DNA from 3 places in the Streptomyces sp. R44 genome. Region 1 is predicted to be linked to each of the others. Evidence: riboswitches for the same ligand, from Rfam matches in the RefSeq annotation. Region 1 holds a riboswitch; each other region holds the start of a gene.
The links. A riboswitch is a leader RNA that binds a small molecule or an ion and turns the genes downstream of it on or off. The one in region 1 is predicted to bind thiamine pyrophosphate.
Positions count from the first base shown of each region.

Region 1 (4,430 bases):
GTCGTCGGCCTGTGGGAGCTCACCTCCCGCCTCCAGGAGCGCAAGGCGATCAAGGCGCCGCTGGTGCCGCTCGCGGTCGGCGGCGCGGCGATGGTCGTCGCCGGCTACGTCCGGGACGCCGAGGGCGCCTGGGTGGCGATGGCCCTGACGGCGCTCGCGGTGCTCGTCTGGCGGATGACGGAGCCTCCCGAGGGCTACCTGAAGGACGTCACGGCGGGGGTCTTCGCCGCGTTCTACGTGCCGTTCCTGGCGACGTTCGTGGCGATGCTGCTGACCGCGGACGACGGGCCGCAGCGGGTGCTGACCTTCCTGATCCTGACCGTGGTCAGCGACACCGGGGCGTACGCGGTCGGCTGGCGCTTCGGCAAGCACAAGCTGGCCCCGCGGATCAGCCCCGGCAAGACCCGGGAGGGCCTGCTCGGCGCGGTGACCTTCGCCATGGCGGCGGGCGCGCTGTGCATGGAGTTCATGATCGACGAGGGTGCCTGGTGGCAGGGCCTGATCCTCGGCCTCGCGGTGGCGGCGAGCGCGACGCTCGGCGACCTCGGCGAGTCCATGATCAAGCGCGACCTGGGCATCAAGGACATGGGCACGCTGCTGCCGGGCCACGGCGGCATCATGGACCGTTTGGACTCGCTGCTGCCGACGGCGCCGGTGGTGTGGCTGCTGATGGCGATCTTCGTCGGAACGGGTTGACGGACAGCGGGTACTCTGGAAGGGCTCGTGGCGCGTGCGCTGCGGGCCCTTCCGTCGTCCTCGCCGCCGCGAGGACGGTCCAGTGAGGTCTCCTGGCTTCGGCATCGTGATGCCGCGCTCCCCGCCGTCGCGGGGATGCCAGACCTCGTGCCGTCTGAGGAGACACCCGATCGTGGCCCGTCCAGTGCCCGGAGAACTCACTTTCGTCGCCCCCCGCGGAGCCAAGAAGCCGCCGCGGCACCTGGCCGACCTCTCGCCCGCCGAGCGGAAGGAGGCCGTCGCCGCGATCGGCGAGAAGCCGTTCCGCGCCAAGCAGCTTTCCACGCACTACTTCGCGCGGTACGCGCACGACCCCGCCGAGTGGACCGACATCCCGGCCGCCTCGCGGGAGAAGCTGGCCGGCGAGCTGCTGCCCGACCTGATGTCCGTGGTGCGGCACATCTCGTGCGACGACGACACCACCCGTAAGACCCTGTGGCGGCTGCATGACGGCACGCTCGTGGAGTCCGTGCTCATGCGCTACCCGGACCGGGTGACCATGTGCATCTCCTCGCAGGCCGGCTGCGGCATGAACTGCCCGTTCTGCGCGACCGGGCAGGCGGGGCTCGACCGGAACCTGTCGACCGCCGAGATCGTGCACCAGATCGTGGACGGCATGCGTTCCCTGCGCGACGGGGAGGTGCCCGGGGGACCGGCGCGCCTTTCCAACATCGTGTTCATGGGCATGGGCGAGCCGCTCGCCAACTACAAGCGGGTCGTCGGCGCCATCCGGCGGCTCACGGACCCCGAGCCGGACGGGCTCGGGCTGTCGCAGCGCGGCATCACCGTCTCCACCGTCGGCCTCGTCCCCGCGATGCTGCGCTTCGCCGACGAGGGCTTCAAGTGCCGGCTCGCCGTCTCGCTGCACGCCCCGGACGACGAGCTCCGCGACACCCTCGTGCCCGTCAACACCCGCTGGAAGGTCCGCGAGGTCCTCGATGCGGCCTGGGAGTACGCGGAGAAGTCCGGGCGCCGGATCTCCATCGAGTACGCCCTCATCCGGGACATCAACGACCAGGCCTGGCGCGGCGACCTCCTCGGCCGCCTCCTCAAGGGCAAGCGGGTGCACGTCAACCTGATCCCGCTGAACCCGACGCCCGGCTCGAAGTGGACGGCCTCCCGCCCGGAGGACGAGAAGGCCTTCGTCGAGGCGATCGCCCGCCACGGCGTGCCGGTGACCGTGCGGGACACCCGCGGTCAGGAGATCGACGGTGCCTGTGGACAGCTCGCGGCCGCCGAGCGCTGACCTTGTAGTCTGAGCTCGAACACATCTCCATATTCCGACAGGGGAGCGCCACAGCGCTGAGAGTGCGGTAACCGTAGACCGCAGACCCTCTGAACCTCGCCCAGGTCATTCTGGGTAGGAAGTTCGGTCGTAACTCAAGCTGTTGCGCCCTGCCCGCGCCCGGTCCGCCGGACGTGGGCAGGGCCGCGTCTCTTCCTGGTCATACCCAGGAGGAATCCAGTGAGCATCAAGAAGGCCGCCGCCGCCGCGCTCGTCGCGGCGCTCGGCATCACCGGTCTCGCCGCGTGCGGCACCGACGACGTCCGGGGCTCGGCCGGCAAGACCGACCAGCCCGCGCCGAAGACGGTGACGCTGGTGAGCCACGACTCGTTCAACGCCTCCAAGGAGGTGCTCGCGGACTTCACCCAGCAGACCGGTTTCACGGTCAAGGTGCTGAAGAGCGGCGACGCCGGTGAGGCCGTCAACAAGGAGATCCTCACCAAGGGCTCCCCGCAGGGTGACGTCTTCTTCGGCGTCGACAACACGCTCCTCTCCCGCGCCCTGAGCAACGGGATCTTCGTCCCGTACGAGGCGAAGGGCCTGGACCGGATCCCCGCCGCGTACCAGCTGGACAAGGAGCACCGGGTCACCCCGATCGACTCCGGCGACATCTGCGTCAACTACGACAAGAAGTACTTCGCCGACAAGAAGCTGGCCCCGCCGCAGACCTTCGACGACCTCGCCGAGCCGGAGTACAAGGACCTCCTCGTGGTGGAGAACCCCGAGCGGTCCTCCCCGGGCCTCGGCTTCCTCCTCGGCACGGCCGCCAAGTACGGCGACGAGGGCTGGCAGGACTACTGGAAGAAGCTCAAGGCCAACGGCGTGAAGACCGTCGACAGCTGGGAGCTCGCCTACAACCAGGAGTTCTCCGGCTCGGCCGGCGGCAAGCAGGCCAAGGGCGACCGGCCGCTGGTCGTCTCGTACGCCTCCAGCCCTCCGGCCGAGGTGCTGTACGGCGAGCCGCAGCCGAAGGTGGCGCCCACCGGTGTCTCCACCGGCACCTGCTTCCGGCAGACCGAGTTCGCGGGCCTGCTGAACGGCGCGAAGAACCCCGAGGGCGGCAAGGCGCTCATCGACTTCCTGATCTCCAAGAAGTTCCAGGAGGACATGCCGCTCCAGATGTTCGTCAACCCGGTGGCGAAGGACGCGGCCCTGCCGGAGCTCTTCACCAAGCACGGCGTGGTGATCGAGAAGCCGGAGACCATGGCGCCCGAGAAGATCGCCGAGAAGCGTGACCCGTGGATCCAGCAGTGGTCGTCGCTCGTCCTGAAGTGACCCGCGACCTCAAGGGGAGCGCGACGCGGCTGGGCCTCATGGCCCTGCCCGTCGCGTTCTTCGGGGTCTTCTTCGCCTGGCCCGTCGTGTCCATCGTGGACCGGGGGCTGCGGCCCGACGGCGCCTGGCGGTTCGGCCGGATCGGCGAGACGCTCAGCCGACCGGACATCCTCGACGTGCTCGGCTTCACCGTGTGGCAGGCGCTCGCCTCCACCGGGCTCACCCTCCTGGTCGCGCTGCCCGGCGCGTACGTCTTCGCCCGCTTCGACTTCCCCGGCAAGAGCGTGCTGCGGGCCGTCGTCACCGTGCCGTTCGTGCTGCCGACCGTCCTCGTCGGCACGGCGTTCCTCGCGCTCGTCGGCCGGAACGGGCTCACCGACGAGTTGTGGGGGCTGCGCCTCGACACCAGCGTGTGGGCGATCCTCCTCGCGCACGTCTTCTTCAACTACGCGGTCGTCGTCCGCACCGTCGGCGGCCTCTGGTCGCAGCTCGACCCGCGCCAGGAGGAAGCCGCCCGGGTCCTCGGCGCCTCGCGCTGGACGGCCTGGCGGACGGTGACGCTGCCCGCGCTCGTGCCGGCGGTGGCGGCGGCCGCCCTGATGGTCTTCCTCTTCACCTTCACCTCCTTCGGCGTCGTACAGATCCTCGGCGGGGACGCGTACTCCACGCTGGAAGCCGAGATCTACCGGCAGACCGCCCGGCTGCTCGACCTGCCCACGGCCGCCGTGCTCACCCTCGTGCAGTTCGTGGCCGTAGGCGTGATCCTCGGTGTGCACGCCTGGACGGTACGGCGGCGCGAGACCGCGCTCCGGCTCGTACCGCCCGAGTCGACGGCGCGCCGGCCGCGCGGCGCCGGCCAGTGGGCGCTGCTCGCCGGTGTTCTCGTCTCGGTGGCCCTGCTGATCCTGCTGCCGCTCGGTGTCCTCGTGGAGCGGTCCTTCGCCGGGCCGGACGGGTACGGTCTCGGCTACTACCGGGCGCTCGGCTCGCTCGACGAGTCCGGGACCTTCCTCGTCCCGCCCCTGGAGGCGATCGGGAACTCGCTGCGGTACGCGGTGGCCGCGACCGCCATCGCCGTGCTGATCGGCGGACTCGCGGCGGCGGCGCTCACCCGGCGGCGGGCCGGAAGGCTCGT
Region 1 is NZ_CP163444.1:6,129,519-6,133,948, forward strand. Features, by position in the region: gene AB5J54_RS28640 (phosphatidate cytidylyltransferase) at 1-696, shown strand, start outside; gene rlmN (23S rRNA (adenine(2503)-C(2))-methyltransferase RlmN) at 869-1,981, shown strand; TPP riboswitch at 2,011-2,120, shown strand; gene AB5J54_RS28650 (thiamine ABC transporter substrate binding subunit) at 2,201-3,295, shown strand; gene AB5J54_RS28655 (ABC transporter permease) at 3,334-4,430, shown strand, end outside.

Region 2 (4,430 bases), 1.7 Mb from region 1:
GGCGGATGTCCTGGGAGATCTTCATCGAGCAGAACTTCGGCCCGCACATCGAGCAGAAGTGCGCCGTCTTCGCGGGCTCCGCCGGGAGCGTCTCGTCGTGGAACTCGCGGGCGGTGTCCGGGTCGAGGGCCAGGTTGAACTGGTCCTCCCAGCGGAACTCGAAGCGCGCGTCCGACAGCGCGTCGTCCCACTCCTGCGCGCCCGGGTGGCCCTTGGCGAGGTCCGCCGCGTGGGCCGCGATCTTGTACGTGATGACGCCCGTCTTCACGTCGTCGCGGTTCGGCAGGCCCAGGTGCTCCTTGGGCGTGACGTAGCAGAGCATCGCCGTGCCCCACCAGGCGATCATCGCCGCGCCGATGCCTGAGGTGATGTGGTCGTACGCCGGGGCGACGTCCGTGGTCAGCGGACCGAGGGTGTAGAACGGCGCCTCCTCGCAGATCTCCTGCTGGAGGTCGATGTTCTCCTTGATCTTGTGCATCGGGACGTGGCCCGGGCCCTCGATCATCGTCTGCACGTTGTGCCGCTTGGCGATCGTGTTCAGCTCGCCGAGCGTCCGCAGCTCCGCGAACTGCGCCTCGTCGTTGGCGTCCGCGATCGAGCCGGGGCGCAGACCGTCGCCGAGCGAGTAGGTGACGTCGTACGCCGCCAGGATCTCGCAGAGCTCCTCGAAGTTCGTGTAGAGGAAGTTCTCCTTGTGGTGCGCCAGGCACCAGGCGGCCATGATCGAGCCGCCGCGCGAGACGATGCCGGTCTTGCGGCGCGCGGTGAGCGGCACGTACGGCAGGAGCACGCCGGCGTGCACCGTCATGTAGTCGACGCCCTGCTCGGCCTGCTCGATGACCGTGTCCTTGTAGATCTCCCAGGTCAGCTCCTCGGCCTTGCCATCGACCTTCTCCAGGGCCTGGTAGAGCGGCACGGTGCCGATCGGCACGGGGGAGTTGCGCAGCACCCACTCGCGGGTGGTGTGGATGTTGCGGCCGGTGGAGAGGTCCATGACCGTGTCGGCGCCCCACTTGGTCGCCCAGGTCATCTTCTCCACCTCCTCCTCGATGGAGGAGGTGACGGCGGAGTTGCCGATGTTGGCGTTGACCTTCACCAGGAACCGCTTGCCGATGATCATCGGCTCGATCTCCGGGTGGTTCACGTTCGCCGGCAGCACGGCGCGACCCGCGGCGATCTCCTCCCGTACGACCTCGGGGGAGACGTTCTCGCGGATCGCCACGTACTCCATCTCCGGGGTGATCTCCCCCCGGCGGGCGTACGCGAGCTGGGTCACGGCCTGGCCGCTGCGGCCACGGCGCGGCAGACGGGGGCGGCCGGGGAAGACGGCGTCGAGGTTCTTCAGCCCACCGCCGCGCGGCGAGGTGTGCTTGATGCCGTCGTCCTCGGGGCGGACCGGGCGGCCCGCGTACTCCTCGGTGTCGCCGCGCGCGATGATCCAGTTCTCGCGCAGCGGCGGAAGGCCCCGCCGGACGTCGGTGTCGATGGCGGGGTCGGTGTACGGGCCGGACGTGTCGTACAGCGTGACGTCCTTGCCGTTGGTGAGGTGCACCTGACGGACGGGCACCCGGAGGTCGGGGCGCGAGCCCTGGACGTACCCCTTGTGCCAGCCCGGCGTGCGCTCCTGCCCGTCGGTCTGGTTCTGGTCGGAGGCAGGCGTGCGTGCATCCTGAATGGTCATGAGACCGATCTCCCTACGCCGGCATTACCCGGTAACAGGTTCGGCGGTCGGCGCAGCCTCCTCCCGTACGTGCGTACGGTGATCAGCGCCCTCTCAGCCCGGTGCTCCGAGCTCCCGCGTGTGCAAAGGTGCCACCACGCTAGCGTCATCCTTGGCGTGCTGAACAGTGGGCCCCCGCCGTTCTTGCGATGATCGGTCGGTGACTTCCCCCCAGCAGACCCCCGAACCTCATGGCCACGGGCACTCCCATTCCCACAGCCACGGCCCCGCCACGCCCGTCTCTCGGCATCTGCGCAGAGTCATCGCCGCGATCCTGATCCCCTTCGCCACCGCGGTCGTCGTGGGGCTCGTGGTCCTCTGGCCGGGTGGCGCCCCGGCGCACGAGCGCACCGGCGTCGGCTTCGACCGGCAGACTCAGCAGGGCAAGGTCGTCTCCGTCGAGCACGTCGACTGCAAGGACGTGAACGCCGCCCAGGTCCCGCCGACCGGCGACACCTCGACTCCGGAGGGCCGCGAGGCGGTCAACGGCCGGCAGGGACAGTGCGAGAAGGCGACGATCGAGGTCACCAGCGGCCCGGACAAGGGGCGGAGGTTCGTCGAGATCGTGCAGCCGGACGCCCCGCGTCAACTGCACGAGGGCCAGCGCGTGGTGGTGGCGTACGCCCCCGACGCCCCGCGCGACCTGCAGTACTCGGTGACCGATGTGAACCGCAAGCTGCCGTTGGCGGTGCTCGCGGGCATCTTCGCCGTCGCGGTCGTGCTGGTCGGTCGGATGCGGGGCGTCATGGCGCTCATCGCGCTCGCCGTGAGCTTCCTCGTGCTGACGTACTTCATCCTTCCGGCGATCCTGGAGGGGTCGAACCCGCTGGTCGTGGCGGTGGTCGGGTCGAGCGCGATCATGCTGATCGCGCTCTACATGTGCCACGGCCTCTCGGCCCGCACCTCGGTCGCCGTGCTCGGCACACTGATCTCACTGCTCCTGATCGGTCTGCTGGGCTCGCTCTTCATCGGCTGGACCTCGCTCAGCGGCAACACCGACGACTACACCGGTCTGATCCACGGCCTGTATCCGGAGATCGACATGTCCGGTCTGCTCCTGGCCGGGATCATCATCGGTTCGCTCGGTGTGCTCGACGACGTGACGGTGACCCAGACATCGGCCGTCTGGGAGCTGCACCAGGCGGATCCGGGGATGGGTCCGCGCGGTCTGTACCGGGCCGGGATCCGGATCGGCCGCGACCACATCGCCTCGGTCGTGAACACCCTGGTGCTCGCCTACGCGGGCGCCGCCCTGCCGCTGCTGCTGCTCTTCTCCATCGCCCAGAGCAGCATGGGGACGGTGGCGAACAGCGAGCTGGTCGCCGAGGAGATCGTCCGGACGCTGGTCGGGTCGATCGGTCTGGTGGCGTCCGTTCCGGTCACCACGGTGCTCGCGGCGCTGGTCGTCTCCGCCGACCGGCCGGCTTCCGACGGCGTGAAGCCCGCGGCGGTACGGGGAGGGCGGCGCCGCCGCGCCAAGTGAGGTGTGCGTGCTGAGGGCTCGGGCCGGCCCGGCTCGGGGAGGGTCCGGCTCGAACGGTCTCGCGCAGGCGGGACGGCTCGGCTGAGGCGGCTCGGCTGAGGCGGCTCGGGCCGGCCGGCTCAGCGCGGGCCCGCTCAGGCGGGCCCGGCGTTCTCTTCGGCCAGAATCCGGCCCAGTGCGGCCTCCAGGTTGTCCTCGAAGTCGCCCAGTGTCCGTTCCTGACCGAGCGGAACCAGCTTGTCCGTTCGGTCGAGGAAGGCGACGAGCGGCGGCGCGCTGGCCCGGAAGAGCGCGCGGTCGCCGCCCACCTGGAGCCGGATGGAGACGTCCGAGAGTCCCTCCGGCTCCGTCGGGGCGATGTGCACATCGCCGTCCCCACTCGGCCGGTTGATCCCGTCGAGCAGCAGTTCCCGTCCGAACGCCCAGGTCACGGGCGCGTCTCCGGGAAGGTGGAAGGTCATCCGCACCGCGTAGGGATCCCGGGTCTCATATCGGAGTTCGACCGGGATCTTGAAGGAGAGCTCCTCGGAGACGAGGAAGCTCATCAGGACCTCGGCCTGAACCGACTCTCGCATCATGTACCCCGCAGTAGATGAAGCAGTTGTGTAAACACAGCTGCTGAAAGCTGTGACCGAAACGGCCAGGAATGATCCCCCGTGGCCCTCTTGACGCAATCGTGCTGTACGCGCTAGCAGATCACAAGGAGTGATTTTTCAGATACTGATAGAGAACGCGAGTGAACCGAAGAGCCTTCCGATCTCGTTACGTAGCCGCTCGACTGCTGGGAGCAACCGTTCTTCCTGGTGAAGGGGGAGGGAAATGGCCATGGCGGCCGCCGTGGAGCCCGCGGTGATGGGAATGGCGGCACAGACCGTGCCGAGCGCATATTCCTGACGCTCCACCACGGGTTCCATTCGGTCCAAACTGCCCAAACGCTCCAAAAAGACACGCTGGTTACGCACCGTGTACGGAGTGATGGCTTCCACCGGGTGGCGATCAAGGTGGTCTTGACGAGATTTCAGATCGAGTTGACTCAGCAGGCACTGCCCGATCGCGTGGGCGTGCGCGGTCTCGCGGAAATCGGCCCATTCCTCCACCGCGGGGGCGTTGGAGGTGTCGGCGACAGCGACGAGCTCGATCTCCCCCTCGCGGTAGAGGGCGAAGTAGATGGGTACACCGATCTCGTCCCGCCAGTGGGCCAGGGAGTCTTCGATCTTGATGCGACGA
Region 2 is NZ_CP163444.1:4,398,245-4,402,674, reverse strand. Features, by position in the region: gene thiC (phosphomethylpyrimidine synthase ThiC) at 1-1,681, opposite strand, end outside; TPP riboswitch at 1,675-1,809, opposite strand; gene AB5J54_RS20380 (YibE/F family protein) at 1,881-3,203, shown strand; gene AB5J54_RS20375 (SsgA family sporulation/cell division regulator) at 3,338-3,778, opposite strand; gene AB5J54_RS20370 (IclR family transcriptional regulator) at 3,917-4,430, opposite strand, start outside.
Region 2: linked by a shared signal. The riboswitch ahead of thiC (phosphomethylpyrimidine synthase ThiC) and the one ahead of AB5J54_RS28650 (thiamine ABC transporter substrate binding subunit) in region 1 are both predicted to bind thiamine pyrophosphate.

Region 3 (4,430 bases), 3.7 Mb from region 1:
GGCGCCCCGCCTCCACCGCGTGCCGCATGGCCCCGGCCATGAGCACCGGCTCCTGCGCCCGCGTCACCGCCGACGCCAGCATCACCGCCGCGCACCCCAGCTCCATCGCGAGCGCCGCGTCCGACGCCGTTCCCGCGCCCGCGTCGAGGATCACCGGGACCTCGGCCCGTTCCACGATGAGCTGGAAGTTGTGCGGGTTGCGGATGCCGAGCCCGGAGCCGATGGGGGAGCCGAGCGGCATGATCGCGGCGCAGCCCACGTCCTCCAGCTTCCGGGCCAGGACGGGGTCGTCGTTGGTGTAGGGGAGGACGGTGAAGCCGTCGTCGACCAGGGTCTCGGCCGCTGCCAGGAGTTCCTCGCCGTCCGGGAGGAGGGTGCGCTCGTCGGCGACGACCTCCAGCTTGATCCAGTCCGTGCCCAGCGCCTCCCTCGCCAGCCGCGCCGTGAGCACGGCCTCGCCCGCCGTGTAGCAGCCGGCCGTGTTCGGCAGGACCCGGATGCCGAGGCGCTCCAGGACGGAGAGGACCGAGCCCTGGACCGTCGGGTCCAGGCGCCGCATGGCGACCGTCGTCAGCTCCGTACCGCTGGCGACGAGGGAGCGTTCCAGGACGTCGAGGCTGGGGGCGCCGCCGGTGCCCATGATCAGGCGGGAGGAGAACTCCGTACCGCCGAGGGTGAAGACGTCGTCGGACATCCCTCAGCCTCCCTGTACTGCCGTGAGGACTTCCACCCGGTCGCCCTCGCCCAGCAGCGTCGTGGCCCACTCGCCGCGCGGTACGACCGTCTCGTTGAGCGCCGCCGCGACCCCGGACGGGGCCGTGGTGAGGGTCGCGACGAGGGCGTCGAGGGCGACGGGCCCCGCCAGGACCCGGGGCTCTCCGTTCACGGACACGTTCATGCGGGCTGCTCCTGACGTACAGGGGAGAAACGGCGGGGGGTGAAGGGGCGCGCCTCGTCGGGGAGCGCGCCCGTGGTGAGCGCCTCGGCCATGACGTCGCCGGTGACGGGGGTGAGCAGCACCCCGTTGCGGTAGTGGCCGGTGGCCAGGTGCAGGCCGGGCAGGGCGGTGGGGCCGAGGAGCGGCGCGTTGTCGGGGGAGCCGGGGCGCAGCCCGGCACAGGTCTCCGTGAGCGGCAGTTCCGTGAGGCCCGGGACCAGCTCGTGGGCGTCGCGGAGGAGTTCGTACACCCCGCCCGCCGTCACCGTGGTGTCCCAGCCCAGCTCCTCGCTGGTGGCGCCGACGACGAGCTCGCCGTTCTCGCGGGGCACCAGGTAGACGTGGCTGCCGCGGACGACGGCCCGCACGGTGCGGGAGAGGAAGGGGGCGTACGGCGCGGGGACGCGGAGCCGCAGGACCTGGCCCTTCACGGGGCGGACCGGCGGCAGCACCTCCTCCGGCACGCCCGCGAGCCGCCCGCTGAGGCTGCCCGCGGCGAGCACGACCTGGTCGGCCGTCAGCTCCTCGCCGCCGGTGAGGCGGACGCCGCGTGCCCGGTCGCGTACGACCGAGAGGCGCTCCGCCAGCGTGCGGTGGAAGACCACTCCGGCCCGCTCGCAGGCCGTCACGAGCGCGGCGGCCAGTCGGCGCGGGTCGACCTGGTGGTCGCCGTCGACCCGCAGCCCGCCGCGCACGCCGGGCGCCAGCATCGGTTCGAGGCGGCGGCACTCGCGGCCGCTGAGCCATTCGGAGACGAGCCCGCAGCGGGTCTGCAGGGCGTGCAGTTCGCGCAGGTGGGCCCGGTCGTCGGCGTCGAGGGCGACGGCGAGGGTGCCGCAGGCCCGGTAGCCGACGTCGTGGCCGGCGGCTTCCTCCAGTTCGGCGGCGAACGCGGGGTAGCGGGCGGCGGAGGCGAGGTTGAGCCCGAGCAGGGTCTCCTCGCCGTAGTGGAGTTCGGTGACGGCGGCGAGCATGCCGGCCGCGACCCGCGCGGCCCCGCCGCCCGGATCCGGGTCGACGACGGCGGTGCGCAGTCCGCGCTGCGCGGCCCGCCAGGCCGTGACCAGGCCGATGATGCCGCCCCCGACCACGAGGACATCGGAAGAACGCATGGGCGTCCAGCCCCTCCCTTCGCCGGCATGACCCGGATCAGGTTCGTACGGTCGGAGGCCGTCCCAGCCTCCCTCTCAGCCCGGTGCGTCCGGGCTCCCGCGAGTGCTTTACGCCCGCCAGACTAGCCCGCGTCGATACCGGGCCACAGACCCCTCCCTTCCTGACGGTCCGTCAGATGCGTAAGGTGGTCGGGTGAGCGAGCAGAAGCAGGCCCAGCAGCACGTCGTGATCGTCGGCGCCGGAATGGCGGGCGTCCAGACCGCCGTCGCCCTGCGCGAGCAGGGCTTCACCGGCCCCCTGACCCTCATCGGGGCCGAACCCCACCAGCCCTACGACCGGCCCCCGCTCTCCAAGGCGATCCTCCTCGGCAAGGCCGAGGACTCCGCCTTCGAGATCGACTTCGAGGACCTCGGCATCGAGCTCCGCCTCGGCCTGGACGTCACCGGGCTGCGCGCCGCCGACCACGAGATCGACACCGAGGCCGGGCCCGTCGCCTACGACACCCTCGTCGTCGCCACCGGCGCCCACCCCGTCACCCTGCCCGGCGCCGAGGGCGTCCCCGGGGTCCATCTGCTGCGCACCCTCGACGACGCCGTGCGCCTCGGCCCCGTCCTGGAGCGCCGACACTCCGTCGTGGTGGTCGGCGCCGGCTGGATCGGCGCCGAGTTCGCCACCGCCGCGCGCGAGGCGGGCTGCGCCGTCACCGTCGTCGAGGCCGCCGACCGCCCCCTCGCCGGAGCCCTGCCCGCCGAGGTCACCGCCCCCATGGCCGAGTGGTACGGGGCGAACGGCGCCGAACTCCTCACCCGCGCGCGCGTGCACACCGTCGAGCCCGGCCGCGTCGTCCTCGCCGACGGCCGCGAGATCGCCGCCGACGCCGTCGTCGTCGGCATCGGCGCCCGCCCCGCCACGAGCTGGCTCACCGGCTCCGGCATCGCCCTCGACCCGAGCGGCGCCATCACCGCCGACGACCGGCTGCGCACCTCCCTGCCCGATGTGTACGCCGTCGGCGACTGCGCCTCCTTCCCCTCCGCCCGCTACGGCGAGCGCCTCCTCGTCCACCACTGGGACAACGCGCTCCAGGGCCCGCGCGCGGTCGCCGCGGCGATCACCGGGGCCACCGACGCCCCGTACGACCCGGTGCCGTACTTCTGGTCCGAGCAGTTCGGCCGCTTCGTCCAGTACGCCGGGCACCACGCGCACGCGGACGAGCTGGTGTGGCGCGGCGCCCCGGCCGACGAGGCCTGGTCCGTGCTCTGGCTGCGCGCCGGGGTGCCGGTGGCCCTCCTCGCGGTCGGTCGCCCCCGCGACCTGGCCCAGGGTCGCAAGCTCATCGAGGCCGCCGTCCCGGTCGACCCGGAGCGCGCCGCGGACCCGTCCGTCCCCCTGAAGGCGGCAGTCCGGTAGGGCCCGACTACCGGCTGTCAGTCCGGGATGGCAGGCTTGTCCTGTGACCGAGATTGACGTAAAGATCGATGCGCTCGTCCCCGCCTGGCTCTACGTGCCCGACATCGCGGAGATGCTCGATGTCGACGTGGTGCGCGTGCGGCAGCTGATCAAGGACGGCCAGCTCATCGCCGTGCGCCGCGGCGAGAACAACGCCCTGCAGATCCCCGCTGCCTTCATCCAGGGCGACAAGATCGTCAAGGGTCTCGTCGGGCTGCTGACCGTGCTGCGGGACGACGGCTTCACCAACGAGGAGATGCTGGAGTGGCTCTTCACTCCGGACGAGAGCCTGCCGGGCACGCCCGCGCAGGCGCTCAACGAGAATCGCGGCACGGAGGTGAAGCGCCGCGCCCAGGCGCTCGCCATCTGACGCCCGCGCGCTGACGCACCCACGCACCGAAGACACCACCCGCGGGTGTCGCGGAGCCCGGCCTCTTCACGGCCGGGCGCCGCGGCACCGGCGCACGAACGGGGGGAACCCACCCATGTCCACGCCTCGTGAGCGGCTCGCCGACGCCCGCCTCTACCTGTGCACCGACGCCCGGAAGCGCCAGGGCGACCTGCCCGCCTTCCTCGACGCCGTGCTCTCCTCCGGCGTGGACATCGTGCAGCTCCGCGACAAGGGCATGGAGGCCGGTGAGGAGCTGGAGCACCTCGCCGTCTTCGCCGAGGCCGCCCGCCGGCACGGCAAGCTCCTCGCCGTGAACGACCGGGCCGACGTCGCCCACGCCATCGGCTCCGACGTCCTCCACCTCGGCCAGGGCGACCTGCCCGTGCCCGCCGCCCGCGCGATCCTCGGCGACGAGCTGCTGATCGGCCGCTCCTGCCACGCCGAGACCGAGGTCGCCGCGGCCGCCGCCGAGCCGGGCGTGGACTACTTCTGCACCGGACCCTGCTGGCCCACCCCCACCAAGCCCGGACGGTACGCGCCGGG
Region 3 is NZ_CP163444.1:2,418,315-2,422,744, reverse strand. Features, by position in the region: gene AB5J54_RS11215 (thiazole synthase) at 1-694, opposite strand, end outside; gene thiS (sulfur carrier protein ThiS) at 698-898, opposite strand; gene thiO (glycine oxidase ThiO) at 895-2,049, opposite strand; TPP riboswitch at 2,047-2,160, opposite strand; gene AB5J54_RS11200 (NAD(P)/FAD-dependent oxidoreductase) at 2,243-3,457, shown strand; gene AB5J54_RS11195 (Rv2175c family DNA-binding protein) at 3,501-3,866, shown strand; gene thiE (thiamine phosphate synthase) at 3,982-4,430, shown strand, end outside.
Region 3: linked by a shared signal. The riboswitch ahead of thiO (glycine oxidase ThiO) and the one ahead of AB5J54_RS28650 (thiamine ABC transporter substrate binding subunit) in region 1 are both predicted to bind thiamine pyrophosphate.